3 linked regions of the Aeoliella mucimassa genome follow. The protein of the gene in region 2 interacts with the protein of the main gene of each other region in a pairwise test. Links are inferred from orthologs where the notes say so. Each region holds a gene or a part of one and is shown on either strand. Other genes may lie near its edges.

The links. Proteins that work in one complex are often made in the same cells at the same time.
Region 1: the proteins of lpdA (region 2) and odhB interact in binary tests that used the Escherichia coli proteins (3 or more experiments, as listed by UniProt). The link is inferred for Aeoliella mucimassa from one-to-one orthologs.
Region 3: the proteins of lpdA (region 2) and Pan181_RS08520 interact in binary tests that used the Escherichia coli proteins (3 or more experiments, as listed by UniProt). The link is inferred for Aeoliella mucimassa from one-to-one orthologs.

Annotation. Positions count from the first base shown.
Region 1 is NZ_CP036278.1:1,382,957-1,387,246, reverse strand. Bases 890-3,888 are described here. They hold odhB (2-oxoglutarate dehydrogenase complex dihydrolipoyllysine-residue succinyltransferase), read left to right. Parts: upstream 890-1,719; coding sequence 1,720-3,057; downstream 3,058-3,888. Other genes in these bases: lpdA (dihydrolipoyl dehydrogenase), read left to right, coding at 3,188-3,888; Pan181_RS05655 (2-oxoglutarate dehydrogenase E1 component), read left to right, coding at 890-1,671. Outside these bases: more of Pan181_RS05655, read left to right, coding at 1-889; more of lpdA, read left to right, coding at 3,889-4,290. UniProt on the Escherichia coli protein: E2 component of the 2-oxoglutarate dehydrogenase (OGDH) complex which catalyzes the second step in the conversion of 2-oxoglutarate to succinyl-CoA and CO(2).
Region 2 is NZ_CP036278.1:804,244-808,475, reverse strand. The notes cover bases 381-3,321. They hold lpdA (dihydrolipoyl dehydrogenase), read right to left. Parts: upstream 2,590-3,321; coding sequence 1,171-2,589; downstream 381-1,170. Other genes in these bases: Pan181_RS03285 (efflux RND transporter permease subunit), read right to left, coding at 3,039-3,321; aceE (pyruvate dehydrogenase (acetyl-transferring), homodimeric type), read right to left, coding at 381-1,080. Also shown: more of aceE, read right to left, coding at 1-380; more of Pan181_RS03285, read right to left, coding at 3,322-4,232. UniProt on the Escherichia coli protein: Lipoamide dehydrogenase is a component of the glycine cleavage system as well as of the alpha-ketoacid dehydrogenase complexes.
Region 3 is NZ_CP036278.1:2,119,954-2,124,243, forward strand. The notes cover bases 403-3,401. They hold Pan181_RS08520 (ATP-dependent helicase), read right to left. Parts: upstream 3,055-3,401; coding sequence 751-3,054; downstream 403-750. Other genes in these bases: Pan181_RS08515 (DNA adenine methylase), read right to left, coding at 403-660; Pan181_RS08525 (DNA-directed RNA polymerase subunit alpha C-terminal domain-containing protein), read left to right, coding at 3,375-3,401. Outside these bases: more of Pan181_RS08515, read right to left, coding at 1-402; more of Pan181_RS08525, read left to right, coding at 3,402-3,647; Pan181_RS08530 (GNAT family N-acetyltransferase), read right to left, coding at 3,703-4,290. UniProt on the Escherichia coli protein: A helicase with DNA-dependent ATPase activity. Unwinds DNA duplexes with 3'-5' polarity. Translocates on single-stranded DNA with 3'-5' polarity. Initiates unwinding more efficiently from a nicked substrate than double-stranded DNA.

The sequences.
Region 1 (4,290 bases), 580 kb from region 2 along the record:
GGCGGAACGATCCACCTGATCGTGAACAACCAAATCGGTTTTACCACGACTCCGCAGGAAAGTCGCTCGAGCACTTACTGCACCGACGTGGCCAAGATGCTTCAGATTCCCATCTTCCACGTCAACGGCGAGCATCCCGAAGCGGTCGCTCAAGTGCTGCGACTGGCGATGGACTTCCGCTACAAGTTCCAGCGTGACATCGTGATCGATATGTATTGCTATCGTTTGCGAGGTCATAACGAAGGGGACGAACCGTCGTTCACCCAGCCGCTGCTGTATCAGGCGATCGAACAACGCAAGAGCGTTCGCGCTGGTTACCTGGAGCACCTGCTCGAACTCGGCGGCGTGAGCCGTCACGAGGCCGATCAGATTGCTGAAGAGCGGCAAGCCCACCTCGAGCAAGAACTCGCCTCGGCCCGCAGCGACAACTTCGTGCCGCAGCAGGACATGCTCAGCAAGGTGTGGAAAGGCTACCGTGGTGGCCCCGAGAGCGAAGCTCCCGACATCGACACCGGTGTGGAACGCGATCGGCTTTCGCAACTGCTGGCCGTGCAAGCCCGTATGCCTGAGGGCTTTAACGTGCACCCGAAGATCCAACGGGGCATGGACAAACGGATGGAAATGGCCGACGGTGCTGCCCCGTTCGACTGGGCGGCCGCCGAAGCCGTGGCTTTTGCGTCGCTGGCGACCCAAGGCTATCCGATTCGCCTGACAGGCCAGGACTGCGAACGCGGAACGTTTAGCCATCGGCACTCGGTGCTACACGACTATACGAATGGCGCGGTTTATATGCCGCTCAACCATTTGTCGAAGGACCAGGCTCACGTCGAGATCGCCAACAGCCCGCTCTCCGAAGCTGGTGTGCTGGCGTACGAATACGGCTACAGCCTCGATTCGCCCGACGCACTGGTGATGTGGGAAGCCCAGTTCGGCGACTTTGCCAACGCCGCGCAGGTGGTGATCGACCAGTTCATCGCCAGTGCCGAAGATAAATGGCGTCGGTTGAGTGGTTTGGTGCTGCTATTGCCTCACGGTTTCGAAGGGCAAGGCCCCGAGCACTCCAGCGCCCGCTTGGAGCGGTTCCTGCTGCTCGCTGCCGAGGACAACATTCAGGTGGTCTCTCCCTCGACCCCCGCCCAGTACTTCCACTTGCTCCGCCGGCAGGTGTTGCGACACTGGCGCAAGCCGCTGATCGTGATGACCCCCAAGAGCCTGCTCCGCCATCGCGAGTGCGTGTCGGACATCGAGGACCTGGCGAACGGTCAATTCCAACGCGTGATCCCCGATACTCGGATTACCGACTTGAGCCAAGCGAATCGCATTTTGCTTTGCTCCGGTAAGGTGTACTACGAGCTTTATGATCGCCGCGATGAGCTCGGTTTGCAGGACGTCGCCATTCTGCGAGTCGAACAGTTCTACCCGTTGCCGACCAAGGCATTGAAGGCCGCGCTCGACACAGCAAAGCCTGGCGCGGATGTGATTTGGGTACAGGAAGAGCCCGAAAACATGGGTGCTTGGCGATTCCTGCGTTGCCACTATGGTGACACATTGCTTGGCAAGTTCCCCTTGAGTGTGGTTAGCCGGCCCGCATCGGCCAGCCCTGCCACTGGTTCCCGCTCGGCCCACATCTCCGAACAAAACAAACTGATCGCCGACGCACTAGGTCAATAACCTTACGCAGCGATTCACTCTCAACTACGACAACCAAACGCAATCATCATGTCTAACACCGCAGGTGTCGAAATGGAGGAACTTCGCGTCCCCTCCGTCGGCGAGTCCATTACCGAAGTCGTTATTGGCCAATGGCACAAGAACGAGGGCGACACCGTTGCCCGCGACGAAGAACTAGTGGAACTCGAATCGGAGAAGGCCACGTTCGAAGCACCTGCTCCCGTGGCTGGCACCCTGGCGAAGATCCTGAAAAAGGCTGGCTCGACTGCCGAAGTCGGAGAAGTGATCGCCTATATTGATCCCACTGGCAACGGTTCGGCCAGCATGCCGGAAGCGAAGCAGCCAGAACCTGCACCAGCTCCCCCCGAGCCACCCAAGCCAGCCGCCCCGGCGACGCCCCCCCCTGCCCCAGTGGCCTCTTCGGCTCCGGCGAAAGCCCCCGAGAAGCACGTCCAATTGCCACCTCGCGATCAGCCGGCGTCAGACGATCCTGGCATCGTTGAAACCGCACCTCGCGTTATGCCCGCTGCTGCTCGAGAGTTGCACGAACGCGGGCTGTCGTCGTCGGAAGTCGCCGCCAGCGGTCCTGGTGGCCGACTGTTGAAGGAAGACGTTCAGCGTCACACCTCCAGCCCCGCACCGGCGAGTGCCCCAAGTTCTCCCGCTGCTGCATCGCGTAACACCAGCGAACGCGAAGAGCGCAAGCCGATGTCGCCGCTGCGTCGCCGGATCGCATCGCGTTTGGTCGAAGCCCAACACAACGCTGCACTGCTTACCACGTTTAACGAGGCCGACCTGACCGAGGTCAAGAAGCTTCGCGCCGAGCATGGCGATGCGTTCCACAAGAAGCATGGCGTGAAGCTCGGCTTCATGGCCTTCTTCGTGAAAGCCGTGGTCGAAGCCCTGAAGAACTGCCCCGAGCTAAATGCCAGCATCGACGGCGACGAATTGGTTTACCACCACTACTACGACGTCGGTATTGCTATTGGCACCGAACGTGGTCTGGTAGTGCCGATCCTGCGCGATACCGATCGCATGGGCTTTGCCGAGATCGAGAACACCATTGCCGACTACGGCACCCGCGCCCGCGCTGGCAAGCTAGGGATCGACGAAATGATGGGCGGCACCTTCACCATTAGCAACGGTGGTGTGTACGGCTCGCTGCTCTCGACCCCCATCGTGAACCCGCCGCAAAGCGGGGTGCTCGGCATGCACTCCATTCAGGAACGCCCGGTCGCCATCGACGGACAAGTGGTGATCCGCCCGATGATGTACCTGGCTTTGACTTACGATCACCGCATTGTCGACGGCCGCGAGGCTGTGACCTTCCTGCGGGAAATCAAAGAAGCGATCGAGGAACCCGCCCGGATTCTCATCGAGATCTAACCGGCGCAAGAGCGTGTTTGCACGCCCCCCCGACGCTTCCCAATCACGATTTGGTGAGCAAGCGAGTAGGTGAGTAGGTTCTGCACACTTGCTCACCAGATTCACTCACTTACCCACTCGCCAAAAACACATGAGCAATTTCGATTTACTAGTGATTGGGGCCGGCCCTGGTGGATACGTTGCGGCCCTTCGCGGTGCCCAACTCGGCTTGAACGTCGCGTGCGTTGAAAAAGAATCGGCCCTCGGCGGCACTTGCCTGCGGGTTGGTTGTATCCCCAGTAAAGCACTACTCGAATCGAGCGAACTGTACGAAGTCGCCCGCGAAGAGTTTGCCGCCCACGGTATCGATGCCGATGGGCTGTCGCTTGATCTCGAGAAAATGCTGTCGCGCAAAGACCGCGTGGTTACCACTCTCACCCGTGGCATTGCCGGCCTGTTCAAGAAGAACAAGATCACCCATTTTCAGGGACAAGCCCGCTTCAGTGGTCCTGGCAAGGTGGTCGTCGCTTCGGCCGATGGCGAGCAAACCGTCGAAGCCAAGCACATTATCATCGCCACAGGTAGCAAAGTAGCCAAACTGCCAGGCGTCGAGCCCGATGGCCAGCGCATCGGCACCAGCACCGAAGCGTTGAACTACGACAAAGTGCCCGAGCATCTGGTGGTGATCGGCGGCGGCGTCATCGGCCTGGAACTCGGCTCGGTCTGGCGGCGTCTCGGTGCCCGCGTCACGGTGCTTGAGTATCTCGATCGCATCCTGCCAGGCATCGATGCCGAAGTAGCCGATGCCGCGTTCAAAGTGTTCAAGAAGCAGGGTCTTGAGTTCAAACTCGGTTGCCGAGTAACCGGCGCCCAAAGCAAGAAGAAGCACGCCCGCGTCGAAATCGACGGACAAGATCCCATTGAGTGCAGCCAGGTGCTGCTTTGCACGGGTCGCGTGCCGATGACCGATGGCCTGGGCCTCGACACCATTGGCATTGCGGTCGACAAGCGTGGTCGCATTCCCGTAACGGCTGGTTTCCAAACTGCCGCCGAAGGGGTTTACGCCATTGGCGACGTGATCGAAGGCCCCATGCTCGCCCATAAGGCCGAGGAAGAAGGGGTTGCCTGCGTCGAGCGGATTGCTACCGGCTATGGACACGTCGACTATAACGCGATTCCCAGCGTCGCTTACACTCATCCCGAAATTGCCTCGGTCGGCAAGACCGAAGAGCAACTCAAGGACGAAGGCATCGA
Region 2 (4,232 bases):
GTGCTTGATCATCGCTTCCAAGCGAGGATCGGCACCGAAGAAGTGACCACGAATGTAGCTGCCGGGCGATACGGAGTACTTCTGATACTGACCGTCGACGATCTCCATGAAGCGGTTGGCCAGGATACCGTCGTGATCTTGCTCGATCAGCGGATCCCAGTCGCTACCCCAGATGACCTTAATCACGTTCCAGCCAGCACCGCGGAAGGTGCCTTCGAGTTCCTGGATGATCTTGCCGTTGCCACGCACCGGCCCGTCGAGCCGTTGCAAGTTACAGTTGATCACAAAAATCAGGTTCTGCAGTTGCTCGCGAGCAGCCAGCGAGATGGCACCCAGGGTTTCGGGCTCGTCGCATTCGCCGTCGCCGAGGAACGCCCAGACGTGCTTGTTCGACAAGTCCGCCAGACCACGATCGGTCATGTACTCGTTGAAGCGAGCCTGATAGATCGCCATGATCGGAGCCAGGCCCATCGACACGGTGGGGAATTCCCAGAAGTCGGGCATCAGCCATGGATGGGGATACGAGCTCAGGCCGCCCCCTTCCGAGAGCTCTCGGCGGAAGTTCACCAGGTTCTGTTCGGTCAGTCGACCTTCCAGGAACGCGCGGGCGTACATGCCGGGTGCGGCGTGGCCTTGGAAGTAGATTTGGTCGCCGCTGAAGCCATCTTCGCCGCGGCCACGGAAGAAGTGGTTCTGGGCGACTTCGTACAGCGTTGCACTCGACGCAAAGGTCGAGATGTGTCCACCAGGAGACGCAGGATGACGGTTGGCCCGGGTGACCATGGCCATCGCGTTCCAACGGACATAGCTCTTGATACGACGTTCCAGCTCACGATCGCCGGGATAGGCCGGCTGCTCGTTGCGGGGAATCGTATTCAAGTAAGGCGTAGTTGCCGTGAACGGCAGCTCAACGTCGTTGCGGTGGGCGGCTTCTTCGAGCGCACCTAGCAATTGCTTGACTCGCTCGGGGCCCTTGTGCTCGAGAACGTAGTCGAGCGATTCGAGCCATTCGGCGGTTTCCGTCGGGTCGCTATCGTCGGGAATCGGCGAGTGGTGTTGATTGACGTCGATTGAAGACATAGGTTGCTTGTAGGGGCTAAGGACTGCAGGTGGGAGAACCGGGGCTCGGGAACTTGCGTCTGGCGTTCCGAGCGGCCAATGCCGAACACCTTACTTACGTTTGGGTCGATACACTTCGGTGGCGGTGCCCAAATGCACTTCGCCAGCAAAGGCAATAGTTTCGCTGAGTGTCGGGTGCGGGTGGATGCTCTCGGCGATGTCGCGAATGTGGCAACCCATTTCGATGGCCAGCACCGCTTCGCTAATAAGCTCGCCGGCCCCGTTGCCGACAATACCGCAACCAAGCACACGCTCGGTTTCGGGCTCGATAATCCATTTCGTCAGTCCATCCGTGCGGCCGTTGGCCATGGCGCGACCGCTGGCCTGCCATGGGTACTGGGCGATATTCACCGCGCGACCTTGCTGCTTGGCTTCCTCGGCAGTGAGTCCGGCCCAAGCAATCTCGGGATCGGTGAACACCACGGCCGGCATCGCTTGCACGTCGAACGCGGCAGGTTCGCCGGCCAGCACTTCGGCAGCCACTTTGCCTTCCACGGCAGCCTTGTGAGCGAGCATCGGCTCGCCGGCCACGTCGCCGATGGCGAGAATCGAAGGGTCGCTTGTGCGTTGTTGATCGTCGGTCTCTACGAACCCACGTTCGTTCACGGTGACCTTGGTGTTCTCCAGGCCAAAACCGCCGGATACCGGTCGGCGGCCAATCGAAATCAGCACGCGGTCGTACTTGTGCACGCCGTTGTGTTCGGGGCCTTCAAACTCGACTTCCACGCACTCGCCGACATCTTTCAGACCAACCACCTTCGTGCCGGTGTGGATGCCTAGGAAGCGTTCGTGTACGCGTTTAATAAGCGGCTTCACCAGATCGCGATCCGCGCCCGGCAGCAATCCATCGGTCAACTCGACCACCGAAACGTTCGCACCGAGTTCGGCGTAGAACGTGCCCATCTCGAGTCCGATGTATCCACCACCCACGACCAACAGCGAGCCAGGGATGTCGGCCAGCGCCAGAGCGCCGGTCGAGTCGAACACCCGCGGCGAGCCAATATCGAACGCCTTGGGCATCGCGGGCACCGAACCGGTCGCCAGAATGCAGTGATCAAACGTCAAACGCTTGCTCTCGTAGGTCTCGGGGTTGCCCCCTTCGAGTTCTAGGGTATTAGAGTCAACGAACACGCCGCGTGCGTGAATGCGTTTGACATTGCGTCGTACCGCCAGGCTTGCGAGACCGTCGGAAAGGGTCTCGATGATCTTTTCTTTCCGCGCCCGAACTTTGTCGACATCAATCTTTGGCTTATCGAACTCGATTCCCCAGTCGGCCATGTCGCCGGCTTCGGAAATTACTTTGGCCACGTGCAACAGGGCTTTCGAGGGAATACACCCACGCAGCAGGCAGGTACCACCGAGACGAGGATCAGCCTCGACAATGGCGACCTCCATTCCTAAGTCGGCAGCCATGAACGCCGCCGCATATCCACCGGGGCCACCACCTAGAACAACAACTTGTGAATGCATGAGTTAAACGAATCGAAAGCTAGTATGGGTAGAAAGTCCTCTTGTCGGCACCCGCGGTGCGACAGACGGAAAACTATTGGGCGGCAACAGGTTAAGTCGCGCAAGTAGTAAAGTTTAACCCGCAATAGGCCGGCGACAAAGGTCGCCCCCGAAGCAATTGCCATGCTGCTACTTAACATGTTCGCACAGAACAGGTTAGGAGCAATAATCATGCTGCCAACGGGAGGCTGAAACGGGGTTACCGAGCGATTTGACAGCCGAGCCTGCCGAAAATCGGGGATCGACCACCTCGGCCGACCTTGCCGGCTGCCTTGGCCACACTCGGCCGCTTCCACGAGTTTCACGAGTCCCTTGCTGCTGAAAACCGAATCACTCGGCTACTGTATGCTCGCCTGCTGGTTTCGGCGACTCGCCACCCACGCCCAGGGACTCGCAATCAGGGCGCGATGCTAGCGGTCGGAGTCATGGGATAGTTTTCGCCGCCGAGTGACGACCACGAAGAACAATGGGACGAACACCACCGAGAACAACGTGGCAGCGATCATGCCGCCGAACACGGTGGTGCCGACTGCTTGCCGACTGGCAGCCCCCGCACCGCTGGCGATCAGCAGCGGGATGACTCCCAACAGGAACGAGAACGAGGTCATCAAAATCGCGCGGAAGCGAAGCCGAGCCGCTTCGATGGCGGCTGCGACCTTGTCGCGACCTTCTTGATGCAACTGGCTGGCGAACTCGACGATCAGAATGGCGTTCTTACTGGCCATCGCGACGAGCAGCACTAGGCCGATCTGCGTGTAGACATTGTTATCCATCTGGCGAATCGCCACGGCGGCCACCGCACCCAGCACGGCCAACGGCACCACGGCCACCACCGCGAAAGGATTGGCCCAGCTTTCGTACTGGGCCGAGAGCACCAGGAACACGCACAGAATGGCAAATAAGAAGATGAACACCGCCTCGGAGCCGACCTGCTTCTCCTGGTACGACATGCCAGTCCACTCGTACCCCAGGTCGCCTTGCGATTTGTCGGTCACCAACTGCTCCATCAGATCGAGCGCCTGGCCCGAACTGAATCCGTCGGCCGCCTCGCCCGAGATGGCTGCGGCCGGGAACATGTTGTAACGCATGATGGTTTGCGGGCCGGTGATCTCTTCGACTTTTACGAACGTGCTCACCGGCACCATCTCGCCCTTCAAGTTCCGCACGTCGAGTTGCTTGATATCTTCGGGCTTGGTACGGAACTTCGAATCGGCCTGCACCTTCACCTGATACGTGCGGCCAAACTTGTTGAAGTCGTTCACGTAGGCCGAACCCAGGTACGCCTGCAACGTGGCGAACACATCGTCGAGCAGAATGCTCAGCCGCTTTACCTTGTCGCGATCGATGTCGGCAAACAGCTGCATCACGTCTGCTCGGAAAGTAGTATTCGCGTTTTGCACGATCGCTTGCGAGTTGGCGTCGCTCACGACCTCCTCGGCGATCTTGCCGAGGTTTTGGAGGCTCATGTCCCCTTTGCCCTGCAAGCGCATCTCGAAGCCCGCCGAGACGCCGAGCCCCTCGATCGCCGGCGGTGGGAACGCCACGGAGCGTGCCTCCTTGATGGCGTTCAGTCGTTTCCGCAGCGTCGCAATGATGCCAGGCAT
Region 3 (4,290 bases), 1.3 Mb from region 2 along the record:
GATGTTGCCACGAATGCGACTCAGAGCGTCGCGCCCGCTGCCGCCGAATTGGCCGATCTTGGTGGCTCGATCTTTGTAAAAACCTTTGAACACGCCAGCGGTATTCGCGTGCACCGATGCCGCGCTCAGTAACGGGGCGAGCAGGAAGTCGCGGTGCTCGGCCGGCACTTCGTTCAGATAGCGACGGTAATGATCGAGTCGCAGCGCGTTGTTGCGCGTGTAGAACACGCGGTCGTCGCGGGTGATTTGTGATTCGTCGCGCGGAGCGTACATCTCGCTCACGAAGCCTGGCTGCGGGGGATCGACCTCCAGGCGGGCGTTAAGTCGCTCGACCCATTCGTCGATGGCCGCCAGGTCGACCTCCGAGCGGTTGGCCAGATAGCACCTGCCGGCGATGGCCGCGTACAGCTCCAAGTCGTTGGATACCAACAACGAAGCATGACGCTTCAGTGCGCGAGAGACCACGCCCGATCCGCTGAACACATCGAAGCAGCGGAGGTGCGAACGATGCAGTCGACGTTTGATTTGTTCTACCGCGGTTTCGATCTGCGAAAGCAGCGACCGCTTGTTGCCTAGGTACGTAATCAACTGCTCCGTGAGATACGCCGGGTTCTCCTGGCGACTCAAGCGCGCGACGGGCTGGCAGGTGGTAACGCTCATCGGATATCGATGGAAAGGGGAAACTGGCTAGGTTTCCTCCTTATACCACGGAAGCCGGTTAGCGACCTACAGCGATTCTGACCACGTATATCACGAATTGGCCGGGCGTAGCGGACTGTGTGCCAGCACGAATTTGCGTTCGCCTGCCATGGCGAATTGCACGGTTGCTTTGCGTCCTGCCCCTGAGCCACCAAGGGCGATGATTTTGCCGGGGCCGAACTCGGGATGCACGACGGTCATGCCTTGCACGAAGACGTCGGGTGACACTCGCTTGTGGGGCTTGGGATTCGTCCCGCCGGCATCGAGTTGAGCGGCGGTTTGCATGGCCGGTAGCGACACCGGCGGCTTCGGTTTGTCGTGTTCGGGGCCATGATCGAGTTCGAAGACTTGTTCGTCGTAATCGGGCTCCTCATCGTAGCCGTCGTACTCGTCGACATCGAAGCTCAGGTCGATGTTGTCGGCTTCGCCCATCTGAAGTTCGTGCCGCGGCATCTCCATCAGGAACTTACTTGGTATCGCCACACGGCGCTGGCCGCGGAACTCGCGAATGCGGGCGTAGCTCAGTTGCAGTTCTTGCTCGGCGCGGGTGATGCCGACAAACGCCAGGCGTCGCTCTTCTTCCAGTTGATCGACGCTATCTAGCGATCGCTCGTGGGGCAAAATGCCATCTTCGGTCGCGATGAGATAGACCACCGGGAACTCCAGGCCTTTGGTCGCGTGAAGCGTCATCAGCGTCACTTTGTCGGCGTCGTTCTCCCAGTTGTCGGTCTCGTTCACCAGCCAGGTGCGTTCGAGGTAGGTCTCGAGTCCACCATCGCCGGTCGATTCGCTTTGCTCGTCGAACTGGCGGGCGTCGGTCAGCAGTTCTTCGACGTTCTCCAATCGCGATTGGTCTTCGACATCCTCGCTCTTGCGGAGACTCTCTTTGTAACCACTTTCTTCCAAAGCGGTGCCGATGACTTCCTCGACCGATTCGCCTGCTACCGCGGAGAGCTTGTCGATGAGCGTGACAAAACCAGTGAGCGAATTGCTCGCCCGCTTGGTAAGCCCTTCGATCAATTTGCACTCGCGGGCGGCGTCGAGCAGCGAGGTGCCGTAGCGATACGCGTGCATGTTCAATCGCTCGATCGACTTCTTGCCAACGCCGCGGGTGGGAGCACTGACTGCCCGATCGAACGCGACATCGTCCTGCGGATTGTTTGCGAGTTGGCAATAAGCCAGCAAGTCTTTGATTTCCTTGCGCCCATAGAACTCCTGCCCGCGAACCATCTGGTAAGGCACTCCCGCTTTGCGGAGCGCCCGCTCGAGCGATCGCGACAACGCGTTCACGCGGTAGAAGATGGCAAAGTCGCTAGCGGAGCGTTCGCCACGTTCGATAGTACCGCGAATCTGATCGGCGATGTCGCTTGCTTCGAGATCTTGATCCGCGTACGCGACCAGACGCACGGGATTGCCTTCGTCGTTTTCGGTGAAGAGCGACTTCTTCTTGCGGCGCGTGTTGTAGGCAATCAACTCGTCGGCGACACGCAGGATGCGCTTGGTGCTGCGGTAGTTCTGTTCCAGGCGAACGATTTTCACCTCGGGGAAATCGTTCTCGAAGTTCAGGATGTTCGAAATGTCGGCCCCCCGCCAGCCATAGATCGATTGATCGGGATCGCCGGTGGCCGCGAGATTCGGATAGTCGTGCGACAGGGCCTTGAGAATGACGTACTGCGCCTGGTTGGTATCTTGGTATTCGTCGACCAGTACGTAGCGAAAGCGACTGTCGAGCTGCTGGCGAATCTCAGGATTGTCGTACAACAGCGTAGCGACGTGCATCAGCAGATCGTCGAAGTCGACCGCGGCCGATTGCAGCATCCGCTCCTGGTACGCAGGGTACACCTGGGCGACCACGCTCGAGAGCACCGACTGGCGGTGCGGCTGGTACGCTTCGGGGCGGATCAAATTGTTCTTCGCGCCGCTGATGGCCGTGGCAATGCGGTCGACGGAATAGTTCATCGTCGACACTTGCTGGGCTTCGATTACTCGCTTCAGCACCTGCTTGCTGTCGGAGGTATCGTAGATCGTGAAGTTCGGCCGCAGCCCAACTAGTTCGCCGAACTCGCGGAGGATTCTCGCGCCGAATCGGTGGAACGTGCTAACCCAAACAGGTTGTCCAGGCACCAACGCCTGCACGCGGTTTTGCATTTCGCTCGCCGCTTTGTTGGTAAAGGTGAGCGCAAGAATCTGACGCGCAGCGACTCCGCATTCTAATAGATGCGCGATGCGATGCGTGACGACGCGCGTCTTACCACTACCAGGGCCTGCGAGAATGAGCAGCGGGCCATCCACATGCATCACGGCTTCCCGCTGGGCTTCATTGAGTGATGCAACGTGAGATGAATAAGACGACATGCTGTCAGCGAAACGGTTAGTGGGTTGCTGGTGTTTAACTAAGGAGTGACTGCTAAAAATATACGCGGCTCGCTCGGTTTTCTCCATGCGTCGTCGCTAGCGTTTACTTGTGGTAATCAAAAAAATGCGGCAGACCCAGGTGCAGATCGAACACAACCTGCTATACTTTCGCCAGTTGAGATTGCACTCGGCCAGGGAAGTGCCGGCTGTTGGGCAACTCGAGTTTTCATTGTGTCCAGCATGCACCACTGGTCCATTGCCAGGCGAACAACTACCGTTGATGTTCGCAATTCAATCAACCATGGAGGGAGTCTCGAATCATGACACGTATTCCTCTCAATCGTGCTGAAGCTGACAGCCAAGAACTGCAATCCCGCCTCGAAATGAGCACTGCCGAAATTGGTTTGGCTGTGCGTACCACCAACTGCCTTGAAGAAAAGGGTGTGTTCACGGTTCACGATTTGTTGAACTGCACCCGGGACGATTTGCTTTCGATCTCCAACTTCGGCGAGAAGACTTTGGAAGAAGTCTACACGGCGCTCGAGAAGCATGGCTTCTATCGCCCAGGTCGCCAGGCACCGTTGCCACGCTAAGCCAACAGGGCCAACGCAGCGAGCCGAGCAACCAAAGTTCGCAGCTTACCAGTGATTAAGAATTCCGGGCTTCGCGGCGGTAGACCAATCCATGGTCGATCGGTGCGAAGCCCAGGTTTTTATAGAACTCAATCGCGGGTGCGTTGGTGAGCATCGTTTGCGTTTCGACGGTCGTGATGCCGCGCTTGTGCAGTTCCTTGAACGATTCGCCTAGCAGGTAGGTACCGTAGCCGTGGCGGCGGTATTCGTCGTCGACCCACAGGTCGAACATTCCCGCGGCTCGCAATCCCCAACTGCTCGCGAGCGGTTCGATGTCCCAGAACGTTACGTAGGCCAGCACCTTGTCCTGACGACGCCGGCGGAGGAAGAACCGGATCCGCTCCAGGCTGCCATAGACCGAAGTGTTCCACCAGTTCAGCGTGATCGGGGCGTAGAGCGTCTCGAAATTCACCTCGCGGGCGACTCGTCGCTGTTCGCGATTGACCATCGGACGGAACCGCACCAAGTCGCGCTGCAGGATTACCACACGTCCGCGTTCGCGGTACTGGTTGCGCGAAAACACCCTGCGGCGTGGTTCGTCCGACAGCAAGATGCCCGGCAGTTCGCTGCCGCCGTACAGGCCGAGATAAAAACCGTTGAGTGG